One region of the uncultured Azonexus sp. genome, then DNA from elsewhere that is predicted to be linked to it. Evidence: predicted binding sites of a transcription regulator. Region 1 holds the regulator's gene; the other holds the start of a gene.
The links. The regulator sigma-54, encoded in region 1, starts transcription at its own class of promoters, with help from an activator protein. The targets are predictions, from matches to a motif close to TGGCACGCTTNCTGCTNA.

Region 1 (9,425 bases):
CCGTGAAATCGACGTGCACGGTCAGATCCTGCAAACCCGGCAGGTAAAAGGGATCCGGGTGGGCATGGTGGCGGTAATGGCACATCAGGGTGCCCTGGCGGCGTTGCGGATGGTAGAACTCGTGACGCGGAAAGCCGTAATCGATCAGCAGCAGCACGCCCTGCTGCAGTATCTTCCCCCATTCAGCGGACCAGGCCCGCGCCGCCAGCGAAATCTCGGACAGATACGCGCCGCCGGTACCGGTTTCATCGGCAATTTCGCGGGCCGCGGCCAGCAGCGCGCCCGTGGCCGGTCGCTCGTTCCACGTGAAACGGCCGTCGGCATCGAGGGCCACACCGCGTTCGCGGATGACATCCTCGTCCCAGACCACCAGATGGGCGGGCAGGGCGTCGAGCAGTTCATTGGCCACCACCACGCCGGAGAATGTTTCCGGCAGCCGGTCCAGCCAGACCACCCGCGACAGCAGATGCGGCGCGGCAGCGGCGATCGTCTCGCGCTGGCGTTCGCGCAGGTCGGGCGACAGATCGAGGATGGCATAGCTGTCGGGCAGACTGCCAAGCTGCTCGAGCGCCAGCAGCAGATCGGCGGCAAGTCGCCCGGAACCCGCACCGACCTCGATCACGGCCCGGGCAGAAAGCGCCATGACCTGGGCGATCTGGGCAGCGAGGGCCTGACCGAACAGCGGCGTCATTTCGGGCGCGGTAACGAAGTCGCCGGCGGCACCGAATTTTCGTGCCCCGGCCGCGTAATACCCCAGCCCCGGCGCGTAAAGCGCCATTTCCATGTAGCGGGCGAAAGACAGAAAGCCGCCTTCGGCGACCACGGTACTGGCAATCGCGTCATGCACCAGCCGGCTGTGGGCGAGGGCGTCGGGAGAGGGCGTGGGCAGTTGGCTCATCGGCGGGCAAAGGCTCCATTCTAATTCGCCGGGCCGGTTTGCCGGGGGAAGCGTGTAAACTTGCGGGTCGCTGCAATTCAGCCAGGCCCATCGCGAAGACTTCCCGACCATGAACACCCCCGTATCCGCCAATCTGCAAAAACTCCGCAAATTCCTCGAAGGCCGCACCGGCAAGGCCATCATGGACTACAACATGATCGAGGACGGCGACACCATCCTGGTCTGCTGTTCCGGCGGCAAGGATTCCTACACCCTGCTGGCCATGCTGATGGCGCTGCAGCAACGGGCACCGGTCAAGTTCCGCCTGATCGCCATGAACCTCGACCAGAAGCAGCCAGGTTTCCCGGAAGATGTGCTGCCGCGCTATTTCGAATCGCTGGGCATCGAATACCGCATCGTCGAAGCCGACACCTACTCGATCGTCAAGGACAAGATTCCCGAGGGCAAGACCACCTGCTCGCTGTGCTCGCGCCTGCGCCGCGGGATCATCTACCGTACCGCCAAGGAACTCGGCGCCAACAAGATCGCCCTCGGCCACCACCGCGACGACATGGTGCATACGCTGTTCCTGAACATGCTGTTCGGCGGCAAGATGAAGGCCATGCCGCCCAAGCTGGTCACCGACGACAAGGCACACGTGGTCATCCGGCCGCTGGCCTACTGCTCGGAAGCCGATATCGCCAAGTTCGCCCGCGGCATGGAATTCCCGATCATTCCCTGCAATCTGTGCGGTTCGCAGGAGAACCTGCAGCGGCAGAAGATCAAGGAGATGATGCACGACTGGGACAAGCGCTACCCCGGGCGTACCGAGGCCGTGTTTACCGCGATCCAGAACGTCGTGCCGTCCCACCTGGGCGACAACAATCTGTTCGATTTCCGCAATCTAACGCTGGACACGCCGGTAGAGCAGGGTGATATCGCGTTCGACAGCGAGGAAATGCCGATCAGCGGCAGCATCCCGATCAGCCCGGCGGTATGACGCCCCGCTGTCAACCGGCGGACTTCGTCATATAATCAGCCGTCCAACGATCCGATCTTGCCCATGAACGCGCAGCACCCGATTCCTGTCATCATGGTTGCCGACATTTCCGGCAGTGCTTCGCTTCATCAGCGTTTGAACGCGCAGGAGGCGGATCGGGCCATCGACCGTTGCATCAAGCGCATGAGCCGCTCGGTCGAAGGCTACCAGGGCAAGCTTCTGCAAACGGCCGGCGACGAGTTGCTGGCCGTTTTCCCGAGTGCCGAATCGGCCTGCCAGTCGGCCATCGACATGCACCAGCGGGTTGCCGACCTGCCGCCAATTTCCGGCCACAAGCTCGGTATCCGCATCGCCCTGCACGACAGCGACGGCACCGACGCACCGTCGGCCAGCAAGCTGACCAGCATCATGCGCATGGCGGCACTGGCGACCACCGACCAGATCCTGTGCAGCGGACCGGTTGTCCAGACCCTGCCGGCCAGCGCCGTCGTCCAGGCCAACCCGCGCCCGGACATCGACAATCTGTTCGAGCAGGATGCCATCGTCCCGGTATTCCAGATTCACTGGCCCTCGCAGAATGGCGCGCCGGCACCGCAACACTCGATGTTCGGCCCACTCAGCCACAAGCTCGCCGAGCGCCTGTGTCTGCGCTACCGGGGCAAGGCTTACCTGATCGACGACAATACGCCGGTCCTCAGCCTGGGACGCGATCCTTCCTGCGCCATGCTGATCCAGAACCGCAAGGTATCGCGCATGCACGCGCGCATCGAGCGCCGGCGCGATGGCTATTACCTGATCGACACCAGCACCAACGGCAGTTTCCTGAGCATGCAGGGCCGCCAGGAAATCGCCCTGCGCAAGCATGAAATCCTGCTCGAGGGCAGCGGTGTCGTGTGTTTCGGCAGCTCGCTCAACGATCCGGCGGCTGACCGGGTCGAATTCGAACACCTCTGATCAGTCGCCGCCGGCGCGGCTCAGACGTCCTCGTCGTTCATCATGCGGCTCTGCCGCTCGACGAAATCCTGCATGCTGTCGATGCCGCGATATTGCAGGATGGTGTTGCGCACCGCAGCTTCCATCAATACCGCCAGGTTGCGCCCGGCAGCCACCGGAATCACCACCTTGCGGATCGGCACGCCGAGCACATCCTGGCTTTGCGCGTCGAGCGGCAGACGCGGCGCGTCTTCCATGGACACCGTCCGCTGCAGGTGCACGATCAGCTTCAGCTTCATCTTGCGGCGCGAGGCGGTCTCGCCGAAGATGGTGCGGATGTTGAGCAGGCCGAGGCCGCGGACTTCGAGGAAGTCGCGCAGCATGCCGGGGCAGCGGCCTTCGATGGTGGTCGGCGCGATCCGGGCCATCTCGACCACATCGTCGGCAACCAGGCCATGGCCGCGCGAGATCAGCTCCAGCGCCAGTTCGGATTTGCCGACCCCGGAATCGCCGGTAATCAGCACGCCCATGCCGAGCACGTCCATGAACACGCCGTGCAGGCTGATGGTATCGGCCAGGCGGGCCGACAGGTAAATGCGCAGGTGATCGATGACCGCCGAACAGTGCTTGGGCGACAGGATCAGCGGCACGTCGGCGGCCTTGCAGGCATCGACGATGAATTCGGGGGGCTTCAGGCCGTCGGCAACGATCATCGCCGGCGTGCGGGCCGACAGCAGGTCGATGAACATCTGGCCGAAGCGCCGCTCACCGATGCGCATGGCCCAGTCGTATTCGGCCTGCCCCATGACCTGCAGGCGTTCCGGGTGAATGATGTTGATGTGGCCGACGACGTCGGCACCGTAATTGCTGGCGGCCTTGAGCTCAATGCGCCGGTCGTTGCGCTGACCGGCCAGCCAGTTGAACAACAGCTTCTCGCGGTTGTCCTGGTACAACTGCTCCAGGCTGATGTGCCGCACGGCGCCGGTCAGGACTTCTTGAACAGTGCCAGCACCGCTTCGGCGTCCGGGGCGGCCTGCAAGGCTTCGCGGAAGGCGCGGTCGGAAAAGCGCTGAGCCAGTTCGGACAGGATCTGCAGATGCTCTTCGGTCGCCTGTTCCGGTACCAGCAACACGAACAGCAGGGTAACCGGACGGCCGTCCGGCGAATCGAAGGGAATCGGCGTCGCCAGACGGATCAGCGCGCCGGCAGCCTGCTGGAGGCCCTTGATCCGGCCGTGGGGAATGGCCACGCCCTGGCCAAGGCCCGTGGAGCCGAGCTTTTCGCGTGCGAACAGGCTGTCGAAAATCAACGAACGCGACATGTCGAGCCGGCTTTCGAACAGCATGCCGGCCTGTTCAAAAACGCGTTTCTTGCTGCTCGCATCCAGGTCGAGCAGGACCTGATCGGCAGTCAGAATGTTGTCTAGAGGGTTCATGGGAACTTTGCAGCAAAGAAACCGCACCCCTCGGGGTGCGGTCGGTCAGGCTTAGTCGTCGATGTGCATGGACGGCTTTTCGCCACGATGGTGGTCCTGCATCTTCTGCTTGTACTTCTGGACCTGGCGGTCGAGCTTGTCGAACATGGCGTCGATGGCGGCGTAGAGATCGTCCCCGGCTTCTTCGACATGCATGTCCTTGCCCGGAACGTGAACGGTGACTTCGGCCTTCTGCTTCAGCTTTTCAACGGAAAGCACGACGCTGGCGCCGGTAACCTTGTCGAAATGACGGAGTACGGGATCGAGCTTGTTCTCGACGTATTCGCGCAGTGCCGGGGTGACTTCGATATGGTGACCGCTGATTTGCAGATTCATTTTTTCTCCTCTCTCTACAGGGTCTTGCGTAAATTGACCGGCGGGATGTTGAGCGATTCACGGTATTTGGCAACCGTGCGTCGGGCAACGACAATTCCCTGCTGGCCTAGTATTTCGGATAATTGACTATCCGACAAGGGCTTCTTGCCATCTTCCGCCGAAATCAATTGCTTGATCAGGGCACGAATGGCCGTGGCAGAACAGGCACCACCGGTGTCGGTGGACACATGGCTGCCGAAGAAGTATTTCAGTTCGAAGATGCCGCGCGGCGTGGCCATGTATTTCTGGCTGGTGACGCGGGAAATCGTCGATTCGTGCAGGCCGAGCAGGTCGGCAATCTCGCGCAGCACCAGTGGCCGCATCGCCACTTCGCCATGTTCGAAAAACTGGCGCTGGCGGTCCACGATGGCCTGGGTGACGCGGTGGATGGTATCGAAACGCTGCTGGATGTTCTTGATCAGCCAGCGGGCTTCCTGCAACTGGCCGCTCAGGTTGCCGTTACCACGGCGCTGGCGGGCGAGGATGTCGGCGTACAGGCGGTTGACGCGCAGGCGCGGGTAGGCGTCCGGGTTGATGTAGGCCGTCCATTTACCCTTGAGCTTCTTCACGATCACGTCGGGCGTGATGTAGCGCGCTTCGTCCTGCGCGTAACCGGCGGCCGGCCGCGGATTGAGGCTGGTGATCAGCTCGTGCGCGCCACGCAGGATCTCGTCGTCGCAACCGGTCAGGCGACGGATCTTGACGAAATCGCGGGCAGCCAGCAATTCCAGGTGCTTGTCGGCAATGGTCAGGGCCAGCGTGCGCTCGGCGCAATCCTCTTCGGCCTGCAACTGCAACAGCAGGCATTCGCGCAGGTCGCGCGCACCGATCCCGGTCGGATCGAAATTCTGGATATGGCGCAGGGCGATTTCGAGTTCCTCGAGTTCGACTTCGTACTCGGGCGGCAGGGTTTCCAGCAGCTCTTCCAGCGGCGTGGCGAGATAGCCGTCGTCGCTGAGCGCTTCGATCAGGAAGCGGACCAGGCTGCGATCGCGATCGCTCAACTGGGTCATGCCCAACTGCCAGCCCAGGTGCTCGCGCAGGCTGACGCTGGAAGCGTGGGCATCCTGCGGATCGTTGTCGTCTTCCTCGTCGCGGCCGGCGCCGGTGAAGGTGCCGGCATCGCTGGACCAGCGATCGTCGTCGACATCGCCAGGCGTCATCGGCGGCTCGCCCTGGGCATCCTCGCGCGATTCGCTCGCCGGCGCAGGTTCGCTGACCGGTTTGTCGGGCGAATCGAACTGCTGGGCACCGGCGAAGGACTCGCCCGGCCCGTCATCGTCGCGCTCGAGCATCGGGTTTTCCAGCAGGTAGCGTTCGATTTCCTGCTGCATCTCGACGGTCGACAACTGCAGCAGCTTGATCGACTGCTGTAATTGCGGCGTCAGGGCCAGATGCTGCGAAAGCTTGAGCTGAAGTGCCGGTTTCATTGATGCAATCTTGGTTTGGCGAGGTCAGAGGCGGAAATGCTCGCCGAGATAAACCTTGCGTACACTCTCATTGTCGACAATTTCCTCCGGACGTCCAGAGGAAAGTACATGACCGGCGTTGATGATCACCGCGTGATCGCAGATGCCGAGCGTCTCGCGCACGTTGTGATCGGTGATCAGGACACCGATGCCGCGTTCCTTGAGGAAGCGGATGATCTTCTGGATTTCCAGCACGGCAATCGGATCGACCCCGGCAAACGGCTCGTCGAGCAGGATGAAGCGCGGATTGGTGGCCAGCGCGCGGGCAATTTCGACACGCCGCCGTTCGCCGCCGGACAGTGCCGCTGCATTCACGTGGCGGACATGGGTGATGTGCAGTTCGTTGAGCAGGCTTTCCAGTCGCTGGCTGCACTCGTCGGGTGAAAGCTTCTGCAGTTCGAGCACGGCGAGGATGTTTTCCTCGACGTTGAGCTTGCGGAACACCGAGGCCTCCTGCGGCAGGTAGGACAGACCGGTACGGGCACGCGAATGCATCGGCTGGTGGGTGAGGCGCTCGTCGTCGATATAGACTTCGCCGCCATCGGCAGCCACCAGGCCGACGATCATGTAGAAACAGGTGGTCTTGCCGGCACCGTTCGGCCCGAGCAGACCGACCACTTCGCCGGAGCGCACCGAGAAGGAGACGTCTTCGACGACGGTGCGCGCCTTGTAACGCTTTTTCAGGTTGTGCGCGGACAGGGTGGCGGTTGGCTGGCTCATTCTTCACTGGCTCCGCGCAGGGTCTGGCGGATCGCTTCTGCAGAAAAGCCGCGATATTGCAGGAAACGCATCTGTTTGGCACGTTCTTCTGCAGATTGGGGGGGCTGCCCGAACTTTTTCGCCCAGATCGCCCGGCAGCGCTCGCCCTCGTCGCCGGCCTCGGGCAGGGCGGCTTCGATGTCGCCATCGCTGACGCCCTTTTGCCGCAATTCCTGGCGCAGGCGGCCGTTGCCGTAGCGATTGGCGCGCGCCGAAACGCGCTGGCTGGCATAACGGGTATCCGACAGCAGGTGCTCGGCCTGCAAGGCATCGAGCACCGCCGTCAGGGCTTCTTCACTGTCGGCATGCGCCGCGAGTTTGGCATGCAGTTCGGCCCGGCTGTGATCCCGCCGGGTCAGGCACTGCAAGGCACGCACCCGCAGATCAGCCATTGGCGGCCTTGCTCGGTTTGATCACGGTGGTGCTCGCCGCCTCGCGGATGCCGGCTTCGATTTCCTGGGCAATTTCCGGGTGCGACTTGAGGAACTCGCGGGCGTTGTCCTTGCCCTGGCCGATCTTCTCGCCCTTGTACGAATACCAGGCACCGGATTTGTCGACCAGCTTGTGAGCGACGCCCATTTCGACGATCTCGCCCTCGCGGGAAATCCCCTCGCCGTAGAGGATGTCGAAGATGGCCTCGCGGAACGGCGGCGACACCTTGTTCTTGACCACCTTGACGCGGGTTTCGCTGCCGACCACCTCGTCGCCCTTCTTGATCCCGCCGATGCGGCGGATGTCGAGACGGACCGAAGCGTAGAACTTGAGCGCGTTGCCGCCGGTGGTGGTTTCCGGCGAGCCGAACATGACACCGATCTTCATCCGGATCTGGTTGATGAAGATGACCAGCGTGTTGGTCTTCTTGATGTTGGCGGTCAGCTTGCGCAGCGCCTGCGACATCAGGCGGGCGTGCAGGCCGACCATCTGGTCGCCCATCTCGCCCTCGATTTCGGCACGCGGGGTGAGGGCGGCCACGGAGTCGACGACGATGATGTCGACCGAGCCGGAACGGACCAGCATGTCGGCGATTTCCAGCGCCTGTTCGCCGGTATCGGGCTGCGAGATCAGCAGCTCGCCGACATTGACGCCGAGTTTCTGGGCATATTGCGGATCGAGCGCATGTTCGGCATCGATGAAGGCAGCGGTACCGCCAAGCTTCTGCATCTCGGCGACGACCTGCAGACAGAGCGTGGTCTTGCCCGACGATTCCGGACCGTAGATCTCGACCACCCGGCCGCGCGGCAGGCCGCCGACGCCGAGTGCGATGTCGAGGCCGAGCGAGCCGGTCGACACGACCTGGATGCCCTCGTCGATTTCGGCATCGCCCATCTTCATGATGGAACCCTTGCCGAACTGCTTTTCGATCTGTTGCAGCGCTGCGGCGAGCGCCTTTGCCTTGTTGTCGTCCATGTTCTTACCTCGAAACGTTATGTGGATTATGGCACAGGGCCATGGATGGAACAAAAATTGCTCAATGACTGCATCGAAAGCCGTTTTGCCGAAATGACAATGGCAAATACGGATTTTAGGGAAGATGGCGGCAGGCGCGGTATATTCTTCGCCCCTTGCCTGCGCCGCTAAAACCATCACCGGCCAAACACTGTACAACTATACAGTATTCAATGAAAAAACCATTGCTCCTTTCGTATGCGCTCGCCGGCCTGCTACTGGCCACCGGCACCCAGGCCGCACCGGCGCCCTGGCACTGGTGGGTCAGCAAGGCGGACGGTGCGCGCATCTGCATGCAGACCCCGCCGGGCGAAGGCTGGGCCTACAGCCGCGGCCCCTACCGCGATGCCCGGTGCACGCTGCCGGCCCGTCGCTGAATGAGCGTCTATCTGCCGCCGACCGATGCGCTGACGATCATCCATGTCGATGACGGACTGGTGGTCGTGGGCAAGCCGTCCGGGCTGCTTTCCGTCCCCGGCCGCGGCGAGGACAAGCAGGATTGCGTGATCAGCCGCCTGCTGCGCGATTTCCCGGAAGCGATGATCGCCCACCGACTCGACATGTCGACCTCGGGACTGCTCGTCGTGGCGCGGGGCGAAGCGATGCAGAAGGCGATGTACAAACTGTTCCGCGACCGCGCCGTGGACAAGCGCTATCTGGCCACGGTCGCCGGCGTGGTCGAAGCGGATGCCGGCGAGATCGACCTGCCGCTGATCTGCGACTGGCCGAACCGCCCCCGGCAGATGGTCAGCCACGAACTGGGCAAGCCTTCGCTGACCCGCTTCCGCGTCATCGAACGCTGCACGGCTGAACAACTGACGCGGATCGAACTGGAACCAGTGACCGGCCGTTCGCACCAGTTGCGGGTCCATCTGGCCGCGCTCGGCCACCCCATACTGGGCGACGAACTCTACGCCGGGGCTGCCGCCGAACGGGCGCCGCGCCTGCTGTTGCATGCGGCAGAAATTGCCTTCGTCCATCCGCAAAGCGGCAAGCCGGTGAAATTTGTCAGTCCGGCACCTTTTTTTCCCATCGCCAAAGCCGCAATAACCTTATAATCCCTCGCGTTTTCAACCCCTTGCCGCAGTCGAC
Region 2 (9,425 bases), on a different contig from region 1:
GCAACGAACGCGAGCTCAGCTTGCAGCTCAAGGGCAAGCACTTGCTCGGCGATGCCCACTTGCTCACCGGTGCCGTCGAGTGGCGCGACAAACGCAGCACCGACACCCAGGAGAAGCGCAACAACGGCGTCCTGCAGGCGCCCGGCGCCGGCAGCCGGGCCGAGGTTGCCGACTGCAAGCGTGTGGTCTGGCTGCAGGACGAGTGGCAGGTCAGCGATGTGCATGTGCTGACCCCGGGGCTGCGCTGGCAGGCGCAGGCGACCTCGGTGGTCGACGGGCTGGGCGGCCGGGTGAGCAGCGATTACCGCTCGCTCGACCCGTCGCTACATGCGCTCTGGCAGGTGACGCCGGCCTGGAATCTGCGCGCCAGCCTGGCCCTCGACGGCAAGGCGCCGGGTGCGCGCGATCTCAGCCCTGTGGTGCGTACGGCCAACGGCATCAATTCCGCCGCCAACCCGCACAAGGGTGGCAATCCGGCGCTCAAGCCGGAGCAGAACCGCAGCGTCGAGGTCGGCAGCGAGTTCTTCCTGCCCGAGCGCGCCGGTTCGCTCGGTTTCTCGCTGTTCCGTCGCCAGGTTCGCGATCATGTGCAGAAACAGGTCCGGCTAGAAGGCGCCGACTACGTCGAGCGACCGTACAACGTCGGCGATGCGGTACTCGACGGCGGCCTGTTCGACTTCAAGTGGCGCCTCGATGCGCTCGACCTGCCGCAATTGACGCTGCGTGGCAATGCTTCGTATACGCGCACCCGGCTGAATGCTGGCGCCGGGGCCTACGAGGGGCCGCGCAAGAGCGCCAATTTCGGCTTCGACTACGAGCTCCCCGCCTGGTCGCTGACGCTAGGCGGCAACTACAGCTATGTTGGCGCGCTGGATCGCGACAGCAGCCTGAGCGTGCGCCAGCAGCAAGGTCCGCGCCGCCAACTCGACCTCAACGCGGTGTACCGCATCGACCGCCAGCTGGGATTGCGGCTGTCGGCGCAGAACCTGACCCGCGAGCGGCGCGCCGCCAGCGTCGAGGAGTACGACGCCGGCGGTGCACTCCGCCGCCGGGAAAGCGATAACGAACGCGGCATTGCCAGCGTTTTTCTGGCCATCGAAGCCAAGTGGTAACCCCAACCCAAGGAGCAATCATGGAACTCAATTTCAAGGCACGCGACTGGCACAACTGGACCTCGGCCATCCTGGCCGTGCCATTGGTCCTGGTCGGATTGACGGCCATCTTCCTGGCGCACAAGAAGGAACTGAAACTGAACGATCTCGACCTGACTGCTTATGTCGCCTGGCTGCCGGGTTACAGCGACATCTCGATGGCCAAGGACAACAAGGAAATCCGGAGCAGCCTGCACGACAGCGCGGGGCGGACGTGGATTGGTACGCAGGCCGGCTTGTACCGGCTTGAAGGCGAGCGGGTCGAGGTGGTCCGGGAAATCGGCGCCGAACCGGTGCGCGATCTGGTTCAGGCGCCGTGGGGTGTCGTCGCGGCGACCAAGTACGGCGTGTGGACGCTGCAGGGCGAGACCTGGCAGCAAAGCCACAAGGGCGATGCCTGGAATGCCAACCTGCAGCCCGATGGCGCGGTGGCAGTGACGATCAAGGACAAGGGTCTGCTGCTGTCGCGCGACGGCCGCAAGTGGGAAGCGGAGCACACGGCCAGCGAGCGTATTGCCGCCTTGCCGACCGAGGATCGGCTGGCCGAGAAGATCTCGCTCGGCAAACTGATGATCGATCTGCATACCGGCAAGGCCTTCTTCGGCAAGGCCTGGGAGTGGGTATGGATCGACCTGCTTGGCGCGGTCTGGGCCTTCCTCGGGTTTACCGGCATCTACCTGTGGTGGCGCAGCCAGACCAAGCGTCGCGATGCGGCCCGCAGCAAGCTGCCAAAGGAGACCGCTCATGGCTAAGCTGCTTGGTATCGGCCTGGCCGTGTTGATGCTCGTCGCGCTGCTCGTCATGCTGGCGGTGTTCGTGCATGGGCTTTACGCCCGGCGCCAGATGAACCGCTACAAACGGGTGGCTGAAAGCCTGCCCAAAGCCCCTCGTCCGGTGCGGGGGGCTCGCGATCAAGCCGACTAGTCGCTCGACCCGGGGGCGCCTCAGCGCGCCCCGTGCTTCTCGACGACCATGCCGTCCAGCGCGTCGATGACGCCGTCGCTGCCCTGTTCCACCTGCAGGAAGGCGCCGTGGAGCTTTTCCTGGACGGCGTAATCGGTTTCCCAGCCCTGGCCCATGAAATCCATGGCCAGGTGCATGTTCTGGTGCACCTGCTTGTGCGGTTCGGCAATGCGCCGGAAGCTCTGGACCTTGCCGAAGACGGCCAGGGTTTCCTCGTTGTTCAGCCACTTGCCGAGGCGGCAGTTCAGTTCGTTGACCGTCACCGCCTGGGCGTTTTCCGAGTCGCTGCCGCGGTTGACCGCCATGTAGCCGTTCTGCTTGTAGATGAAGTGGTCGATCTTGGCCAGCGAGGCGAAGCTGACGTCATGCACGTAGCGGATCTGTGCCAGGGCATTGGCCGACGAGCTGGCGACGTTGGCGAAACGGGCGTCGAAATCGCCGATGGTGGCGCAGGATTCGGAGGCGATGCCGCGCATTTCGTCGGCGTTGGCGACCATTTTCCCGGCATCCACCTGCAGCGTGTCCATGACGCTGGAGATCGATGCCGAGGCATTCTTCGAGTTTTCCGCCAGCTTGCGCACCTCGTCGGCGACGACGGCGAAGCCGCGGCCGTGCTCGCCGGCGCGGGCGGCTTCGATGGCGGCGTTGAGCGCCAGCAGGTTGGTCTGGTCGGCGATGGTGGCGATCAGGCTGACCGAGCGGGCGATTTCCTCGCGGTGGGCGTTGAATTCGGTGATCGCATGGCCGGTGTCCTCGATTTTCCCGACCAGGCGGTTCATTGCCTCGACCACCTCGGCAATCGCCGCGCTGCTTTCCTGGGCAGCGCTGGCGTTGTCGGTCGATAGCCGGGCCAGTTCGTCGGTGGCGGCGACGATGCCGAGCATGTCGCGCTGGCTGGTACGCATGTTCTTCAAGAGGTTCTCGGCATTCAACTGGCCGAGGCGGGAGAGCAGGTTGTTGCGCATCTCCTGGTGGTAGTTGCGCATCAGGATGGCCAGCGATTCGTTGCCCTGATCGACGGCCTGGCGGAAGACGCCATGCAGGCCGGCGCTGTCGATCTGGTCGGCAAAACGGTTCTCGCTGGCGGCCTGCAGGGCTTCGCGCTGTTTGGTGAAGCAGCTTTCCATCTGTTCCAGCATGGCATTGACGTTGTCGCAGACCACGCCGAGTTCATCCTTGCGCCGCAGGTCGGGGATACGCTGGCCGATGACGCCGCGCGAGATTTCGGTGGCGACGCGGGAAATGTGGTTCAGCGGGGTCAGCGCGACGCGCAGCTTGTGCAGGTAGAAGAAGCCGCTGCCCAGGCCGAAGGCCATCAGGCAGCTGAACCACAGCCAGTCCAGCGGCAGCCAGCCGTGCGTGGCCATGCCGATGATGCCGGCGATGAACAGCAGCGCGTTGAGAAAGACGACCTCAACGAAGGCGCTGCGGATGAAGGGAGAACGCTGCATGCTTGGAATTCCTGATAGCTGTGAAATCTTGGCCGAACAAGGGCCGGGCACATTGTCGCCGGCCCTTGTTACGGAAATGGGTCGCTGCTCCGGGTGGGTCAGAACTGCTTGACCTCGATGTTCAGCGTCTGGATGCGGTAGGCGATCTGGCGCGGCGTCATGCCGAGGATGCGGGCGGCCTTGGCCTGGACCCAGCCGGCCTGTTCCAGCGCGGCGATGACGCGTTCGCGTTCGGACAGCGAGGGATCGTTGATATCGACTTCGCTCGCCGGCGGCGGCATCTCGCCGCTTGGCACCGCCGTCTTCAGCGGTCGGGCCGAACTGCGTTCGCGGCTGCTCGGGAAGCGGATCAGGTCGACATCGATCAGCCCGTCTTCGGACAGCACGGCGGCGCGTTCCAGGCAGTTTTCCAGTTCGCGCACGTTGCCCGGCCAGTCGTGGCTGGCCAGCCGGCGCTGGGCCATGTCGCTGAGCGTCAGCTTGCGCTTCTGGTCGTTGCCGATCTTGGTCAGCAGGTGACGGGCGATTTCCGGGATATCCTCGATGCGTTCGCGCAGTGGCGGCAGGAACAGCGGCATGACGTTCAGGCGGTAGAACAAGTCCTCGCGGAAGTCGCCCATTTCGACGGCGGTTTCCAGATCGCGGTGGGTGGCGGCGATGATGCGCACATCGACCTTGATCGTCTTGCTGCCGCCGACGCGCTCGAACTCGCCTTCCTGCAGGATGCGCAGCAGCTTGGCCTGGAAGGCCGCCGACACTTCGCCGATTTCGTCGAGGAAGAGGGTGCCGCCGTTGGCCTGTTCGAAGCGGCCCTTGCGCGCTTCGACGGCACCGGTGAAGGCGCCGCGCTCATGGCCGAAGAGTTCGGATTCGAGCAGGTTTTCCGGTAGCGCGGCGCAGTTGAGCTTGACCAGCATGTTGCGCGCGCGCGGCGAGTTGTAATGGATGGCGTTGGCGATCAGTTCCTTGCCGGTGCCGGTTTCGCCGCGGATCAGCACGGTGGTGTTCCACTTGGCGACCATGCGTGCCTGTTCGAAGACCCGGCGCATCACCGCCGAGCGCCCGACCATGCTGTCGAAACCGTGCTGATGGCGGACGGTGCGGCGCAGCAGGTCGCGTTCCTCGAGCAGCGTCGATTTTTCCTGCTGGACTTCGAGCGACAGCTTCAGGCTCTGGCCGATCAGGTTGGCGACCATCTCGACGAACTGGGCACGTTCCTCGAGCAGGCCGTCTTCCGGGGCTTCCGGCTGGACCGCGAGGACGCCCTGGAGGTTGCCGCCGACCTTGATCGGTACGGCGATGAAGGGCAGTTCCGGTTCGTACAGGCCGACCCGGTTGAGGAAGCGCGGCTCGTCGGCGACGCGTTCCAGTTTGAAAGTGCGGGGTTTTTCCAGGATCAGGCCGATGATGCCTTCGCCGGGGCCGTATTGCGCGTTGTCGGCGGTCGGGCCGTCGGGGTTGTAGATGGTGTGGATGGCGAGCTTGCCGCTTTCGGCATCGACGACGCCGATCAGTCCGCGGCTCAGCCCGGCCTCGTCATGCAGCACGCGCAGCAGGTCGTGCAGGGTCTCGTTGAAGGCCAGCGAGCGGCTGAGTACCCGGCTGACCGCATAGAGCGCCGACAGCAGCAGGATGTTCAGTTCGTGCGTTCGACAGTAGCCGCCCGGGGGCGGGCATTCGTCGGCGGCGTGGTGGGTGTGGTGGTCGTGCATGCTGTGTTTCCTGCTCAGATCGGGTCGCCGTCGACGCGGAACTCGACGATGGCGGCACAGCCGCCGGCCGGGCTTTCGTCGAGATCGATGATGCCGCCGTGGTCGGCGACGACCTGCTGGGCTCGCGACAAGCCGGTGCCGATATGTTTGCCGCTGCCGTTCTTGGCCGTGAAGAAGGGCTCGAACGCCTTGTGCCGCCATTCCATCGGAATGCCCGGGCCGCTGTCGAGGACGGCGATGCGCAGGCAGTCGTCGACGACCTCGCTCCTGATCTGCAGCTCGCGACGCGGCCAGCCCTTGACGTTCATGGCTTCGATGGCGTTTTCGACGAGCGCCTTGAACAGCATGCGCAATTGCAGCGGCCGCCCGTTCAGCGGTGGCAGCACCGCCGAGGGTTGCCAGTCGACGGTGATGCCGGCGCTGAGCAGGCGGGGCGTGCACACTTCGAGCACGTCGCGCAGGATTTCGTTGAGATTGACGCGGATGACGATCTCCTGCGGACTTTGCGGGATCACCTGGCGCAGCGATTCGATGTGCTCGCGGCTGTTGTCGAGCGCGTGCCTGAGCATTTCGGCGCTGGCCGGGTCGCGGCGCTGGAGCACGGCGACTGCCGAGGCCATGACGTTGAGCGGTTCTTCCAGGCGGAACACCGCCGCCGACAGGCCTTCGCGGATCGCCGACGTGCGTTCCTCCTCGGCCAGCGAAGCTTTCAGCGCGGCGCCCTTGGCCCGCTCCTGCTCCTCGCGCAGGTTGGTGATGTCGGAAATGACCAGCAGCAGGCCGGGTTGGCCGGCGGCGCAGAAGTAGCTGTCGGCGCATTCGCTCTGCATGGCGATCACCGAGGCGCTGACCGACAGCCAGCGGGCGCGGCCGCCGGGACTGTCGAGACGCATCTCGCGGTTGCTGAACTCGCATTGCCCGGGATCGCTGGCCAGGGCTTCGTACCACTCCGGCGCCAGTGCGTCGAGCAGGCGGTGCGCCGGCTCCTTGACCCGCATGTCGGTCAGCAGTTTCTTGTAGGCGTGGTTGTCGAGGACCACGCGACCGGTCGGATCGAGCAGGGCAAAGGCCACCGGCGAGGCGTCGATCACCGATTCGATCAACTGTTTCTGGTTGAGTACCGTGCGCTCCAGTCGGTGCAGTTCGGTGATGTCCCGGTGCATCCCGAGGTAGTGGGTGATTTCGCCCTGGCTGTCGACAACGGGGGTGATCGACAGTTCGGCCAGATAGGTGCCGCCGCATTTGCGCTTGTTCAGCAGCTTGCCCGACCAGGGGCGGCGGGCCTTGAGCGAGGTCCACATGTCGGCGTACAGCGCCGGTGGCGTGGTGTGGTTGGAGAGCACGGATTCATTCAGGCCGATCACGTCCTCGGCGCTGTAGCCGGTGATCCGGCTGAAGCTGTCGTTGGCATAGAGGATGCGGGCCGACGGATCGGTGATCGAAATGGCCAGGTCGGCCTGATGGACTGCCTGGCGATAGACCTCGGGCGGCAGGATGTCTTTGAGGTCGTTCTGGGTCAGGGGCTGAGCCGACATGATCTAACTCCGGGAAGGGCCGGTAAGGGTCTGGATCGGCTAAAAGCAGATTCCATGCCGTCTTGTGAGGTTTGCTGCAAAAGCCCTGTTTGTCGTGATCCCGGCATGAATTCGACAATTTCCTGTTGGCTTTGCGACAAATTGTTTTGCCGGAAATGCACCAATTTGGTGTGTCGCCACCAAAAAAGGGGCTGAACGGGCATGGGAAGGAGAAAACCGGCGATGGCACGGCTTATGCAGTGAAGCCGGCGACGTCCAACCCGAGTCTTCCGTCCATGAGCGAAATCCTGTTACTGCTGCTCTCCACCGCGCTGGTCAACAATGTCGTGTTGATCAAATTCCTTGGTCTGTGCCCGGTCATGGGCGTCTCCAAAAGCGTCGATAGTGCCTTCGGCATGGGGTTGGCGACGACCTTCGTGCTGATGCTGGCCAGCGCCGCCTCGTGGATGCTCGACAACTGGCTGCTGCAGCCGCTCGGTCTGGGCTACCTGCGCATCCTGACCTTCATCCTGGTGATTGCGTCGGTCGTGCAATTCACCGAGATGTTCGTCAAGAAGACCAGTCCCGGGCTGTACCAGTCGCTCGGCATCTACCTGCCGCTGATCACCACCAACTGCGCCGTGCTCGGCGTCGCGCTGCTCAACGTCCAGCAGGAGTTCAGCCTGTTCAAGAGCCTGCTCTACGGGTTCGGGTCGGCGGTCGGCTTCACGTTGGTGCTGCTGATCTTCGCCGGCCTGCGCGAGCGCGTGGCGCTGGCTCGCGTGCCGGCGGCCTTCGCCGGGGCGCCCGTTGCCTTCATCACCATCAGCCTGCTCGCCCTGGCCTTCATGGGCTTCTCGGGCCTCAACGTCTAAGGGAGGACTGTCATGATCGCCGCCATCCTCAGCCTGACCGTGCTCGGTGCCATCCTCGGCATCGCGTTGGGCATCGCCAACAAGTTCCTCAAGGTCGAGGGCAATCCCATCATCGATGAACTGGTCGATCTGATGCCCGGTTCCAATTGCGGCCAGTGCGGTTATCCCGGTTGCGTCGGTGCCGCCGAGGCCATCGTCGCCGGAACTGCCCCGGCCACCTGCTGCCCGCCCGGCGGCAAGGCGCTGGTTTCGGCGATTGCCGCCAAGCTCGGCCTGACCGTCGATCTCTCGGCGCTCGGCGACGACGGTCCGAAAATCGCCACGGTTGCCGAGGAGTTGTGCATCGGCTGCTGCCGCTGCGCGCGGGTCTGCCCGACCGACGCCATCCTCGGTGGGCCGAAGCAGATCCACAACGTCTTCCGTGAGGCCTGCACCGGTTGCGAAGCCTGCATCGAAAAATGTCCGACCGAGGCGCTGGTCATGAAACCGGTGCCGGTCACCCTGCAACACTGGGTGATGCCCAAGCCCCGCCTGGCCTGAGAGTTCACATCATGGGATTCATGAATCTGTTCAAGCACTTCCTCGGCGACGACTGGGGCGTGCATCCCGACGACCGCAAACGTCCCGCCGCCGACCGGCCGCTGCGCGTGATGCCGGTGCCGGAAAAGCTCTACCTGCCGCTGCAGCAGCATCTCGGCGGGCCGGCGCGGCCGGTGGTGCTGGTTGGCCAGCAGGTGAAGAAGGGCGAATTGATTGCTGAAGCGCAGGGCATGATCTCGGCGCCGATCCATGCACCAACGTCGGGCACCATCGCGGCGGTGACCGACATCACGGCGCCGCATCCCTCGGGCCTGACCTTGTCGGCGATCATCCTGGCGGCCGACGGACGCGACGAATGGATCGATTGCCAGGGTTGTGCCGACCCGTTCGCCCTCGATCCCGCTGAGATCGGCAAGCGGGTGGCGGCAGCCGGCGTGGTCGGCCTGGGCGGCGCCGCCTTCCCGTCGGCGGTCAAGCTGACCGGTGCTGCCCGCTCCAAGGTCAAGACGCTGGTCATCAACGGCGGCGAATGCGAACCCTATCTCTCTTGCGACGACCGCCAGATGCGCGACCGGGCGGCTGACATCGTCGACGGTATCCGCATCATGCTGCACGCCACCGGTGCCCGCGAGGCGCTGGTCGGCATCGAGGACAACAAGCCGGAAGCCATCGCCGCCATGCAGGCTGCCGCTGCTGCGGTGGCCGAGGTGCACATTCGGCCGATTCCGGCGCGTTATCCGATGGGCTCGGAAAAACAACTGGTACAGGCGCTGACCGGCAAGGAAGTGGCTGCCGAGAGTCGCACCTTCGACATCGGCATTCTGGTTCATAACGTCGGTACGGCACTGGCCGTGCGTGCGGCGATTCGCGACGGCCGGCCGCTGATTTCGCGGGTGGTCACGGTCAATGGCAACTGCGCCAACGACCCGGGCAATATCGAGGTGCTGGTTGGCACCCTGGCCGAAGAAGTGATCGCCTTTGCCGGCGGCCTCAAGGGCGACGGCATCGGGTTGGCACGCCGGGTCATGGGCGGGCCGATGATGGGCATGCAGATTCCGCATTGGCGCGTGCCGGTGGTTAAGGGCACCAGCGGCATCCTGGCGTTCGACGCGCAGGAAGTCGCCGCCCAGGAGCCCGATCCCTGCATCCGCTGCGGCAGTTGCGTGAAAGCCTGTCCGATGGGCCTGCTGCCGCTGGAAATGAGCGCCCGCATCCGCAA

Region 2: nifL (nitrogen fixation negative regulator NifL) is a predicted target of sigma-54. The motif match lies at 6,855-6,872, and genes of this name have one in related genera.

The regions. Positions count from the first base shown of each region.
Region 1 covers NZ_CALJNI010000004.1:72,070-81,494, reverse strand. Annotated here, with positions in the region: gene Q0799_RS03020 (SAM-dependent methyltransferase) at 1-898, opposite strand, end outside; gene ttcA (tRNA 2-thiocytidine(32) synthetase TtcA) at 1,008-1,877, shown strand; gene Q0799_RS03010 (adenylate/guanylate cyclase domain-containing protein) at 1,941-2,831, shown strand; gene hprK (HPr(Ser) kinase/phosphatase) at 2,852-3,787, opposite strand; gene ptsN (PTS IIA-like nitrogen regulatory protein PtsN) at 3,796-4,245, opposite strand; gene raiA (ribosome-associated translation inhibitor RaiA) at 4,297-4,620, opposite strand; gene Q0799_RS02990 (RNA polymerase factor sigma-54) at 4,635-6,089, opposite strand; gene lptB (LPS export ABC transporter ATP-binding protein) at 6,114-6,848, opposite strand; gene recX (recombination regulator RecX) at 6,845-7,279, opposite strand; gene recA (recombinase RecA) at 7,272-8,294, opposite strand; gene Q0799_RS02970 (hypothetical protein) at 8,507-8,710, shown strand; gene Q0799_RS02965 (pseudouridine synthase) at 8,711-9,391, shown strand.
Region 2 covers NZ_CALJNI010000017.1:54,353-63,777, forward strand. Annotated here, with positions in the region: gene Q0799_RS12280 (TonB-dependent receptor) at 1-1,112, shown strand, start outside; gene Q0799_RS12285 (hypothetical protein) at 1,133-1,903, shown strand; gene Q0799_RS12290 (hypothetical protein) at 1,896-2,075, shown strand; gene Q0799_RS12295 (methyl-accepting chemotaxis protein) at 2,096-3,565, opposite strand; gene nifA (nif-specific transcriptional activator NifA) at 3,664-5,277, opposite strand; gene nifL (nitrogen fixation negative regulator NifL) at 5,292-6,812, opposite strand; gene rsxA (electron transport complex subunit RsxA) at 7,088-7,666, shown strand; gene Q0799_RS12315 (RnfABCDGE type electron transport complex subunit B) at 7,679-8,206, shown strand; gene rsxC (electron transport complex subunit RsxC) at 8,218-9,425, shown strand, end outside.